4 regions of the Klebsiella terrigena genome follow, and region 3 is predicted to be linked to each of the others. Evidence: predicted binding sites of a transcription regulator. Region 3 holds the regulator's gene; each other region holds the start of a gene.
The links. Region 3 encodes PurR, which represses purine synthesis genes. Its sites were predicted from a motif close to CANGCAAACGTTTGCNTG; they were not measured.

Region 1 (3,115 bases), 1.1 Mb from region 3:
AAAATGGCAAGTAAAATAGCCTTAGTGGGATAGGCTCTAAGACAGGAAAACCATGAAAAAGATTGATGCGATTATTAAACCTTTCAAGCTGGATGACGTGCGTGAAGCGCTGGCGGAAGTCGGCATCACCGGGATGACGGTAACGGAAGTGAAGGGCTTTGGCCGCCAGAAGGGCCATACCGAGCTGTACCGCGGTGCGGAGTACATGGTGGATTTTCTGCCAAAAGTGAAAATCGAAATCGTGGTCACGGATGATATCGTCGATACCTGCGTCGATACCATTATCCGCACGGCGCAGACCGGTAAAATCGGCGATGGTAAAATCTTTGTCTTTGACGTGGCGCGCGTGATCCGTATCCGTACCGGCGAAGAAGACGACGAAGCGATTTAAGTTTTAACCCTCTCCCCGGCGGGGAGAGGGTCATCAATTACAGTACCTTGTGCGGGCCGAAGCATTCGTAATGAATGCGCTCGCTATTGACGCCAAGCGCCACCAGCTGCTTTGCCGCATGCTGCATAAAGGCCACAGGGCCGCAGAGGTAGTACTGCATCAGCGGGTCGCGCAGGCTCTCTGCCTGAGCGGTCAAATCCATCAAACCTTCGCTATTAAAACGCGCCGCCTGACGGTCCTCTTCGCCTGGGCTGCGATACCAGACGTGAGACGCAAACTTAGGCAGGGCCGCGCCCAGCGCGCTGACCTCATCGGCAAAGGCGTGAACCTCGCCGTTTTCCGCCGCGTGGAACCAGTTAACCTGCGCCGGATGCCGCGCTTTTGCCAGTGAATCCAGCATTGCCAGCATTGGCGTCTGGCCGACGCCGCCGGAGAGCAGCGTTACCGGGGTTTCGGCGTCAACGGTCAGGAAGAAGTCGCCCGCCGGCGCCGCCAGGTGGACAACGTCCCCTTCGCTTGACGCATTGTGCAGCCAGTTCGAAACCTGGCCGCCGCTCTCGCGTTTCACGGCAATGCGATAGCCTTTACCATCCGCCTTACGCGTCAGGGAGTACTGGCGAATCTCCTGATATTCAAACCCTTCTGGCTTCAGCCAGACGGCCAGATACTGGCCCGGCTGATAGTCGGCAACCGGCTGGCCGTCAACCGGCTCCATCTCGAAGCTGGTGATCAGCGCGCTGCGCGGGGTTTTCTTCACGATGCGGAACGCGCGGGTGCCTTCCCAGCCGCCGGTCTTGCTGGCGCTATCCTGATAGATTTCGGCTTCGCGATTGATAAAGACGTTAGCCAGCACGCCGTAGGCTTTGCCCCACGCATCAAGGACTTCCTGGCCCGGGCTGAACATTTCATCCAGCGTCGCCAGCAGGTGGCCGCCGACGATATTGTACTGCTCCGGACGGATCTGGAAGCTGGTGTGCTTCTGCGCGATTTTCTCTACCGCCGGCAGCAGGGCCGCCAGGTTATCGATATTGCTCGCGTAGGCAGCAATAGCGTTAAACAGCGCTTCACGCTGATCGCCGTTGCGCTGGTTGCTCATATTGAAGATTTCTTTGAGTTCGGGGTTATGAGCAAACATGCGATCGTAGAAGTGGGCGGTCAGCTTAGGACCCGTTTCGACCAGCAGGGGAATGGTGGCTTTGACCGTAGCGATGGTTTGAGCGTCGAGCATAGCAGCTTCCTTTAGTATTATCTTAATGATGCATTTCAAATGCATCTTATATAAATAACCCTGTAATGTAAATGGTTCTTTAACACACTGCATTAAAACAGTTACAACGTGAAGAATTTGCATCACAAACCTGAAAAGAAATCCGTTGATAATCGGAGAGGCGTTATTGCTCAAAGCCTTGTGTCATGCGGAGCCAAACGTTTGCGTAAAATCGTTTGTCAAGACCTGTTATCACAGAACGATTCAGTTATACTGTGGCCCGTCGCCCAAAAAGGCCCCCATTTAGAGCTGTAATCTATTGTTAGCTGAGCAGGAGATGCGGATGTTAAAGCGTGAAATGAACATTGCCGATTATGATGCCGAACTGTGGCAGGCTATGGAGCAGGAAAAAGTACGTCAGGAAGAGCACATCGAACTGATCGCCTCCGAGAACTACACCAGCCCGCGCGTTATGCAGGCTCAGGGTTCTCAGCTGACCAACAAATATGCCGAAGGCTATCCGGGCAAGCGCTACTACGGCGGCTGCGAATACGTTGATATCGTCGAGCAGCTGGCTATCGACCGTGCAAAAGAGCTGTTTGGCGCCGACTACGCCAACGTGCAGCCGCACTCCGGTTCTCAGGCTAACTTCGCGGTTTACACCGCTCTGCTGCAGCCGGGCGATACCGTTCTCGGTATGAACCTCGCGCAGGGCGGCCACCTGACTCACGGCTCCCCGGTTAACTTCTCCGGCAAGCTGTACAACATCATCCCTTACGGTATTGATGAGTCCGGTAAAATTGACTACGAAGACATGGCGAAGCAGGCGCAGACCCACAAGCCGAAGATGATCATCGGCGGCTTCTCTGCCTATTCCGGCGTCGTTGACTGGGCAAAAATGCGTGAAATCGCCGACAGCATCGGCGCTTACCTGTTCGTTGATATGGCCCACGTTGCCGGCCTGATCGCCGCTGACGTCTATCCGAACCCGGTTCCGCACGCTCACGTTGTGACCACCACGACCCATAAAACCCTGGCGGGTCCGCGCGGCGGCCTGATCCTGGCGAAAGGCGGTAGCGAAGAGCTGTACAAAAAGCTGAACTCTGCCGTATTCCCAAGCGCCCAGGGCGGCCCGCTGATGCACGTTATCGCTGCGAAAGCCGTGGCGCTGAAAGAAGCGATGGAGCCTGAGTTCAAGGTCTACCAGCAGCAGGTCGCTAAGAATGCCAAAGCGATGGTGGAAGTGTTCCTGAACCGCGGCTACAAAGTGGTCTCCGGCGGTACTGAAAACCACCTGTTCCTGCTGGATCTGGTTGATAAGAACCTGACCGGTAAAGAAGCTGACGCCGCCCTGGGCCGCGCCAACATCACCGTGAACAAAAACAGCGTGCCTAACGATCCGAAGAGCCCGTTTGTGACTTCCGGTATCCGTATCGGTTCTCCGGCGGTGACTCGCCGCGGCTTCAAAGAAGCTGAAGTGAAAGAGCTGGCCGGCTGGATGTGTGACATTCTGGACA
Region 2 (3,115 bases), 910 kb from region 3:
TGGGATTTCAGCGATGAGCAGGGGATGCTGGCGGGACTGCCGCTGCCTCAGGTGCCCATGCCGAATGCGGCGACGGCGCTTGCCGCGCTGCGCGCCAGCGGGCTGACGGTGAGCGAGCAGGCGATTCGCGACGGCATTAGGCAGGCGATGCTGCCCGGGCGTTTCCAGATAATTGGCGAGGCGCCGCGCGTGATCCTCGACGTTGCCCATAATCCGCACGCGGCGGCCTATCTGGCCGGGCGTCTCAAAAGCCTGCCGAAAACGGGGCGCGTGCTGGCGGTTATTGGTATGCTGCATGATAAGGATATTGCCGGTACGCTGGCAAACCTGATGGCTGAAGTTGATTGCTGGTACTGCGCGCCGCTGGAAGGGCCGCGTGGGGCAACGGCGGAGCAGCTACTGGAGCATTTGCGTACAGGGAGAGCCTGCGCAGACGTCGCTCAAGCATGGCATGCGGCCATGGCCGATGCCGGACCTGAAGATACGGTGCTGGTGTGTGGCTCATTCCACACGGTAGCGCACGTAATGGAAGAAATAGACGCGGGGAGAATCGGTGGCGAGTAAGTTTCAGAACCGTTTAGTCGGGACGATTGTGCTGGTGGCGCTGGGGGTCATTATCCTTCCAGGGCTGCTTGACGGTCAGAAAAAACACTATCAGGATGAGTTTGCGGCGATCCCGCTGGTGCCAAAGCCGGGCGATCGCGATGAGCCTGATATGCTACCGGCGGCAACGCAGGCCTTGCCTGCCCAGCCTCCGGAAGGGGCGGCAGAAGAGGTGAGGGCCGGAAATGCGGCGGCGCCGTCGCTGGATCCGTCGCGCATCCCGGTAAACAATAACAGCTTCGATGATGTACAGGAGCCGGTTGTCGCGCCGAAGCCGCAGCCGAAACCTCAGGCCCAGCCGAAGCCGCAACCTCAGCCGCAGCCTAAGCCGGTCGAGAAGCCTCAGCAGCCGCAGCAGCAGCAAACTGCCGCCCAAACGCCGGCGCCGAAGCCAGCTGAAATTCCTGCGCCGACCGGCAGAGCCTACGTGGTGCAGCTGGGCGCGCTGAAGAACGCGGACAAGGTCAACGAAATCGTCGGTAAGCTGCGCTCCTCCGGGTTCAAGGTTTACACGTCGCCTTCAACGCCGGTGCAGGGGAAAATCACCCGCATTCTGGTTGGCCCTGATGCCTCGAAAGATAAGCTGAAAGGCCAGCTTGGCGATCTGAAGCAGCTGTCGGGTCTGAGCGGCGTGGTGATGGGATACACGCCAAACTAGCCTTGCTATTCAGTCTGATAGCGTTGAAGAACGCCGAGGCTTGTGCCGGGAAAGGAGGTATTCTTCCTTGCGCGGTCAGGGTCGGGCAGAACGGTGGGCCGTCGGGCCCGCCACCCCGCTTGCTGTCGGCGAGCGAAGGTGCTGAATCCCTTACCTGACGCGCCCTGCAGAGGCGAAAGGCAGCATGGCGTTGAATGTTTTTTCAGCGCCATTTTTATTTCTGTAGGGCACGGAAATCCCTACGCAAACGTTTTCTTTTTCTGTTAGAATGCGCCCCGAACCGGACGACAGGGCGTAAAATCGTAGGATGTATATGGTCTGGATTGATTACGCCATTATTGCGGTGATTGGTTTTTCCTGTCTGGTAAGCCTGATCCGCGGCTTTGTTCGTGAAGCGTTATCGCTGGTAACCTGGGGATGTGCTTTCTTTGTTGCCAGTCATTACTACACTTACCTGGCTGTCTGGTTCACGGGCTTTGAAGACGAAATGGTCCGCAATGGGATTGCTATCGCGATACTGTTTATCGCAACGCTTATCGTCGGCGCTATCGTTAACTACGTGATTAGCGCACTGGTAGAGAAAACCGGCCTGTCGGGTACCGACAGGGTGTTAGGGATCTGTTTTGGCGCCCTCCGTGGCGTGCTGATTGTCTCGGCGATCCTGTTCTTTCTCGATAGTTTTACCGGTATGGCGAAGAGCGAAGACTGGCAAAAGTCGGAGCTTATCCCGCAGTTCAGTTTCGTTATCAGATGGTTTTTTGACTATCTGCAGAGCTCGTCAAGTTTCTTGCCCAAAGCATAAGCGTTGGGATGTAGCTGAACGAGGAAAAGACGTATGTGCGGTATTGTCGGTATCGCCGGTGTTATGCCGGTCAACCAGTCGATTTATGACGCGTTAACGGTGCTTCAGCATCGTGGCCAGGATGCCGCAGGCATCATCACCATTGATGCAAATAATTGCTTCCGCTTGCGTAAAGCAAACGGGCTGGTGAGCGATATTTTTGAGGCTCGCCACATGCAGCGTATGCAGGGCAACATGGGGATCGGCCACGTCCGTTACCCTACGGCTGGCAGCTCCAGCGCCTCCGAGGCTCAGCCTTTCTACGTTAACTCGCCGTATGGCATTACGTTGGCGCATAACGGTAACCTGACCAACGCGCACGAGCTGCGTAAAAAGCTGTTTGAAGAAAAACGCCGCCACATCAACACCACCTCCGATTCTGAGATTCTGCTCAATATTTTCGCCAGCGAGCTGGATAACTTCCGCCATTATCCGCTGGAAGCCGACAATATCTTTGCGGCAATTGCTGCGACCAATCGGCAGATTCGCGGCGCCTATGCCTGCGTGGCGATGATTATCGGCCACGGTATGGTGGCGTTTCGCGATCCGAACGGTATTCGCCCGCTGGTGCTGGGCAAGCGTGATATTGGCGACGGCCGTACCGAGTACATGGTGGCCTCCGAAAGCGTGGCGCTGGATACGCTGGGCTTTGAGTTCCTGCGCGACGTTGCGCCGGGTGAAGCGGTGTACATCACCGAAAAAGGCCAGCTGTTTACCCGCCAGTGTGCGGAGAACCCGGTCAGCAACCCGTGCCTCTTTGAGTACGTCTATTTTGCCCGTCCGGACTCCTTCATCGATAAGATCTCCGTCTACAGCGCTCGCGTGAATATGGGGACGAAGCTGGGCGAGAAGATTGCCCGCGAGTGGGAAGATCTGGACATTGACGTGGTCATTCCGATTCCGGAAACCTCCTGCGACATCGCGCTGGAAATTGCCCGTATTCTCGACAAGCCTTATCGTCAGGGCTTCGTTAAAAACCGCTACGTCGGCCGTACTTTTATCATGCCGGGCCA
Region 3 (3,115 bases):
ATATCGGTTGCGAGGAAGCCGAGCACGCTGAGGCCCGCCAGCCAAACCAAAAATCCTTTCCCAGGTTGTTGCATAAAGTTCTCTTTCTTCTGATGCAGGTAAGATGCCGCAGAGTGTAGGGAGTGCATTCTGGCTTGTGAAACGCTAATATTTGTTACATGCGTTCAAAAAATTTGCAGGCAGAATATGTGGTCAGAATACTCCCTTGAAGTGGTTGATGCGGTTGCGCGCAACGGCAGCTTTAGCGCAGCGGCTCAGGAGCTGCATCGTGTACCCTCGGCGGTCAGCTACACCGTGCGTCAGCTCGAAGAGTGGCTGGCCGTTCCGCTCTTTGAACGTCGCCACCGCGACGTTGAGCTCACCCCCGCCGGGGTGTGGTTTTTACAGGAAGGGCGTTCTGTTATCAAAAAAATGCAGATCACCCGCCGCCAGTGTCAGCAGATCGCCAACGGCTGGCGCGGGCAGCTCTCGATCGCGGTTGACGATATCGTGAAGCCGGCGCGGATGCGGCAGATGATTGTCGATTTTTATCGCCACTTTCCGGACGTCGAGCTGATTGTTTTCCAGGAGGTGTTTAACGGCGTCTGGGACGCGCTGGCCGACGGCCGCGTGGAGCTGGCCATCGGCGCGACCCGCTCGATTCCGGTCGGCGGACGCTACGCCTTTCGCGATATGGGCATGCTGAGCTGGCACTGCGTCGTCGCCAGCCACCATCCGCTGGCGAAAATGAACGGCCCGCTGAGCGATGACACGTTGCGCAACTGGCCGTCGCTGGTCAGGGAAGATACTTCCCGATCGCTGCCGAAGCGCACGACGTGGCTGCTGGATAATCAGAAGAGGGTGGTGGTGCCGGACTGGGATGCCTCGGCAACCTGCCTGTCGGCCGGGCTCTGCATCGGCATGGTGCCGTCGCACTTCGCCCGCCCGTGGATCGACAGCGGTGAGTGGACGGCGCTGGCGCTGGAAAATCCGTTCCCGGACGCCGCCTGCTGCCTGACCTGGCAGCAGAGCGATATCTCACCGGCGCTCTCATGGCTGCTGGACTACCTTGGCGACAGCGAAACGTTAAATCGGGAGTGGCTGCGGGCGCCGGAATAGCCGACGCCCGGCAGGATTAGCGGCGGTAGTCGACGAACGGGCCGTCGATCACCGAGCGGCGCTCGACCAGCCGCGGGTGAACTTCGATAGACTGCGACTCTTCGCGCTTGTTGACGATGCGGTCCATCAGCATATTGAAGGCGGCTTCGCCGAGAGAGTCCTTTGGCTGATGAATGGTGGTCAGCGCCGGGCTAAAGTAGCGGGCGTTGCGCACGTTGTCATAGCCAATCAGCGAAATATCCTGCGGAACGCGCAGGCCCATTTCGTCGGCGGCGCAAATCGCTCCCATCGCCATGATGTCGCCGCCGCAGAAGATGGCGGTCGGACGATGCTGCTGGCTGAGGATCTGCTGCATCGCGCGGTAGCCGGACTCCGGCTCGAAGTCGCCCTGAACCACCCAGCTTTCCGGGACGTTAATCTGCGCTTCTTCCATCGCTTTCATAAAACCGGCCAGACGCCCGGCGCCGGTGTTGCGCTCCAGCGGACCCGGGATCACGCCGATTTCACGGTGGCCGCGCTCAACGAGGTAACGACCGGCCATATAGCCGCCTTCAAAGGCGTTATCGATAACCGAATCGGTAAAGTCGGCCTTGGACTCACCCCAGTCCATCACCACCATCGGGATGTTGCGGTACTCTTCGAGCATGGAGAGCACCGACTGCGGATATTCGGAGCACATCACCAGCAGGCCGTCGACGCGCTTTTGCGCCATCATTGACAGGTAGGCCTGCTGCTTTTCCGGATCGTTCCAGGCGTTGCCGAGAATCAAGGTGTAGCCCTTCTGGAAGCAGCTCTTCTCAACGGACTCGATAATCTCGGCGAAATAGGCCGCTTCGCTGCTGGTGGCCAGCAGACCGATCGATTTGGTGTGATTAACCTTCAGGCTGCGCGCCACCGCACTCGGAGAGTAGTGCAGCTCTTTGATGGCAGCCCATACCGCGTTGCGCGTCTCTTCAGCGACAAAGCGGGTTTTGTTAATTACATGTGAAACTGTTGTAGTGGAAACGTTTGCGCGCTTCGCTACATCTTTAATTGTTGCCATTACTTCTCTCTCCAGACCTTGACCTGATCGTCTGATTATCGATACGGAAACGTTTGCCTATACACACCCTGAGTACAATGTTCAACATTGCATCACGTCGGGAAACGACACAGAACGACAGGAAGGGGTCAATGGCCGATACGCTTTCAAATTAGCGTGGGATTTTGTCCGATCTTGCGGCAAAGGGGAAGAGTAAAAATGTGCATCACCCTAAATCTCAGAAGATTTTTATACAATATTGTGCAAAAATGAGCAGGCTCACTTTTCTTGTGGGGATAATCAGGGGGAAAATTGATGGATACAGATTTAAAGTTTTCGCTGACCACGACGATTATTGTTCTGGGCCTGATCGTGGCCGCAGCGCTGACCGCCGTACTGCACTAATTTTTTCGGGGGAGAGGCTCCTTTCCCCCTATCTCCGCGCATTATTATCAAATTCGCAAAAATCTTTTGCCATTTCGTTTACTTTTGTTTTTCTGTGATTGATGTCATGCTTTTCGCTTCTGATGAGATACCGTCGCTGAGGACGGTCTGCTGGAGTCATTGCATGAAGATCAACTTTCCCCTGTTAGCGCTGGCCATTGGGGCGTTTGGTATCGGTACGACCGAATTTTCCCCGATGGGATTACTGCCGGTTATCGCCAGAGGCGTGGATGTGTCCATTCCCGCTGCGGGGATGCTGATCAGCGCTTATGCCATCGGTGTGATGGTCGGGGCGCCGCTGATGACGCTGCTGCTGTCGCACCGCGCGCGCCGCAGCGCGCTGATTTTCCTGATGGCTATTTTTACCCTTGGCAACGTCCTCTCGTCAATGGCGCCGGATTACACCACGCTGCTGCTCTCGCGCATTATTACCAGCCTGAACCACGGCGCCTTCTTCGGCCTCGGGTCGGTAGTGGCTGCGAGCGTGGTTCCTAAGCACAAGCAGGCCAGCGCGGTAGCCACCATGTTTATGGGGCTGACCATCGCCAACAT
Region 4 (3,115 bases), 1.6 Mb from region 3:
TCCTTGAGCAGGCTGAGCCACAGCCGCTGAGCGCCGATGCGCGGCCAGCGCTGCGGGTCTCCGCGATTAACGCCGCCAGCGAGAAGCTCCTGAGCAAGCTTGACGTCTGGCCAGCAATTATCGCCCGCCGCGCCAGCTGCTATCACGGGATGGAAGTGTGGGATAAAGACAGCTTTGGCCACATCAGCTTTGATGACCAAAGTCTGGGCTTCAGCCACCTCGGACACATTATAGAAAATGCGGTCGTTCACCACGCGCTGTGGCAAAAGGCGCAGCGCTGCTCTGACGTTACGCTGCTGGCTCCGGCGCAGCTGCAGCAGGTCGCATGGGGGGAGAACGAAGCCTTCCTTAGCCTGCAGGACGGCAGCATGCTCACCGCCCGGCTGGTGGTCGGCGCCGACGGCGCCAACTCGTGGTTGCGCAACAAGGCCGATATTCCGCTGACCTTCTGGGACTATCGCCATCACGCGCTGGTGGCCACCATCCGCACCGCGGAGCCGCATCGGGCCATCGCACGCCAGGCCTTCCACGGCGACGGTATCCTCGCCTTCCTGCCGCTCAGCGATCCGCACCTGTGCTCGATCGTCTGGTCGCTACCGCCGCAGGAAGCGGAGCAGATGCAGCAGGCGGACGAGGCGACGTTTAATCAGGCGCTGAATATCGCCTTCGATAATCGCCTTGGCCTGTGCCAGATTGAGAGCGAGCGCGAAGTTTTCCCGCTGACCGGCCGCTACGCGCGGCAGTTTGCCGCCCATCGTCTGGCGCTGGTTGGCGACGCCGCCCATACCATCCACCCGCTGGCCGGGCAGGGAGTGAACCTGGGCTTTATGGATGCCGCAGAGCTTATCGATGAGCTCAGGCGCCTGCACGCTCAGGGCAAGGATATCGGCCAGCATCTGTATCTCCGCCGCTATGAGCGCAGCCGCAAGCACAGCGCCGCGCTGATGCTGGCGGGAATGCAGGGCTTTCGCGAAATGTTTGCCGGTAGCCATCCGGCGAAGAAGCTGCTGCGCGATATCGGTCTCAAGCTTGCCGATACGCTGCCGGGCGTCAAGCCGCAGCTGATTCGTCAGGCGATGGGGCTAAACGACCTTCCTGGCTGGTTACGTTAAGCTCGTCACACTTCTCTCACCCGGCTTCGCGCCGGGTTTTCCCCTCTCATTTGAAATAATCTAATCTCACCCATTTTTTCGCATTAGTTTTATTAATGTCTGTCTTTTTTTGTTAAAGAAAATAGGCCCATTTTTTCGCATAAAATACCATCATGACCTGCTTTGTTCGGTGGTTATGTTAATTTTATGTGGCATTAATCGCTTTTTTCCAGTCAATAATTCTGTAGAGTTTTCGGCGAGTTTTGGTCATAAGCTAATGTGATGTCCTGATTTACCTTATGGTTTAGCGCCGGTTTCGGTGGTAAGTTCAGGCAAAAGATAACGTTTGCGTCGGCGCCAGCGAAAGGCCTCGACGCCGGATTTCGCGGGGCGAAATCGCCGCAAAAAAGTAGCTGGTTCCGTTTTATTCGACGAGGAAAAGATGGCTCAACAGACTCCGTTGTATGAACAACACACGCTGTGCGGTGCTCGCATGGTGGACTTCCATGGCTGGATGATGCCGCTGCATTACGGTTCCCAGATTGATGAACACCACGCGGTGCGCAGCGATGCCGGCATGTTCGACGTCTCGCACATGACCATCGTCGACTTCCACGGGAGCCGGGTGCGCGAGTTCCTGCGCTATCTGCTGGCTAACGATGTAGCGAAGCTCACCGTCCCTGGCAAAGCGCTGTACAGCGGAATGCTGACCGCTTCGGCGGGCGTTATCGATGACCTGATTGTCTATTTCCTGACGGAAGACTATTTCCGCCTTGTTGTTAACTCCGCGACGCGCGAAAAAGACCTCGCCTGGATCGGCCAGCAGGCTGAATCCTATGGCCTGGAGATAACCGTACGCGACGATCTGTCGCTGATCGCCGTCCAGGGCCCGCAGGCGAAAGAGAAGGCCGCCACCCTGTTTAGCGAGCAGCAGCGCCAGGCCGTTGCCGGCATGAAGCCGTTCTTTGGCGTACAGGCGGGGGATTTATTTATCGCCACCACCGGCTACACCGGCGAAGCGGGCTACGAGATTGCGCTGCCGAAAGAACAGGCCGCAGATTTCTGGCGCAGCCTGCTGGACGCGGGCGTGAAGCCCTGCGGCCTCGGCGCGCGCGATACGCTGCGCCTGGAAGCCGGGATGAATCTGTACGGCCAGGAGATGGACGAAGGCGTCTCCCCGCTGGCGGCGAATATGGGCTGGACCATCGCCTGGGAACCTGCCGATCGCAACTTTATCGGTCGTGAAGCGCTGGAGCTGCAGCGCGAAAAAGGAACCGAGCAACTGGTTGGTCTGGTGATGACCGAGAAGGGCGTACTGCGCGGCGGTCTGCCGGTGCGCTTTACCGATGCTGATGGTAATCAGCAAGAGGGCATTATCACCAGCGGGACGTTCTCCCCGACGCTGGGCTACAGTATTGCACTGGCACGCGTACCGGCGGGCATCGGTGAAACGGCTGTCGTACAAATCCGTAACCGCGAAATGCCGGTAAAAGTGACTAAACCCGTTTTTGTGCGTAACGGCAAAGCCGTTGCGTGATTCCCCCTTTTGGAGATGAATTGATGAGCAACGTACCAGCAGAACTGAAATACAGTAAAGAACACGAATGGCTGCGCAAAGAGGCTGACGGCACCTACACCGTTGGCATCACCGAGCACGCGCAGGAGCTGCTTGGCGATATGGTTTTCGTCGATCTGCCGGAAGTCGGCGCGGCGGTTGAAGCCGGTGATGACTGCGCCGTTGCGGAGTCGGTTAAAGCGGCCTCGGATATCTATGCTCCGATTAGCGGCGAGATCGTGGCGGTGAACGAAGAGCTCAACGACTCCCCGGAGCTGATTAACAGCGATCCGTACGCCGACGGCTGGATCTTCAAAATCAAAGCCAGCGATGAAGCTCAGGTCGCGGCGCTGCTGGACGCGACGGCTTATGCCGCGCTGTTAGAAGACGAGTAACTACGTTCATCCTTCACGCGGCGGGCGGGTTAGCTTCCCGGCTAACCCGCCCGCTGGCGTCACTGCCAGCCGCG

Region 1: glyA (serine hydroxymethyltransferase) is a predicted target of PurR. The motif match lies at 1,810-1,827, and genes of this name have one in related genera.
Region 2: cvpA (colicin V production protein) is a predicted target of PurR. The motif match lies at 1,502-1,519, and genes of this name have one in related genera.
Region 4: gcvT (glycine cleavage system aminomethyltransferase GcvT) is a predicted target of PurR. The motif match lies at 1,427-1,444, and genes of this name have one in related genera.

The regions. Positions count from the first base shown of each region.
Region 1 is NZ_CP050508.1:1,323,732-1,326,846, forward strand. Features, by position in the region: gene glnB (nitrogen regulatory protein P-II) at 53-391, shown strand; gene hmpA (NO-inducible flavohemoprotein) at 429-1,619, opposite strand; gene glyA (serine hydroxymethyltransferase) at 1,942-3,115, shown strand, end outside.
Region 2 is NZ_CP050508.1:1,531,716-1,534,830, forward strand. Features, by position in the region: gene folC (bifunctional tetrahydrofolate synthase/dihydrofolate synthase) at 1-564, shown strand, start outside; gene dedD (cell division protein DedD) at 554-1,261, shown strand; gene cvpA (colicin V production protein) at 1,575-2,063, shown strand; gene purF (amidophosphoribosyltransferase) at 2,097-3,115, shown strand, end outside.
Region 3 is NZ_CP050508.1:2,443,450-2,446,564, forward strand. Features, by position in the region: gene punC (purine nucleoside transporter PunC) at 1-74, opposite strand, end outside; gene punR (DNA-binding transcriptional activator PunR) at 187-1,098, shown strand; gene purR (HTH-type transcriptional repressor PurR) at 1,115-2,140, opposite strand; gene cydH (cytochrome bd-I oxidase subunit CydH) at 2,435-2,524, shown strand; gene HCK03_RS11485 (MFS transporter) at 2,688-3,115, shown strand, end outside.
Region 4 is NZ_CP050508.1:843,018-846,132, forward strand. Features, by position in the region: gene ubiI (FAD-dependent 2-octaprenylphenol hydroxylase) at 1-1,112, shown strand, start outside; gene gcvT (glycine cleavage system aminomethyltransferase GcvT) at 1,534-2,628, shown strand; gene gcvH (glycine cleavage system protein GcvH) at 2,652-3,041, shown strand.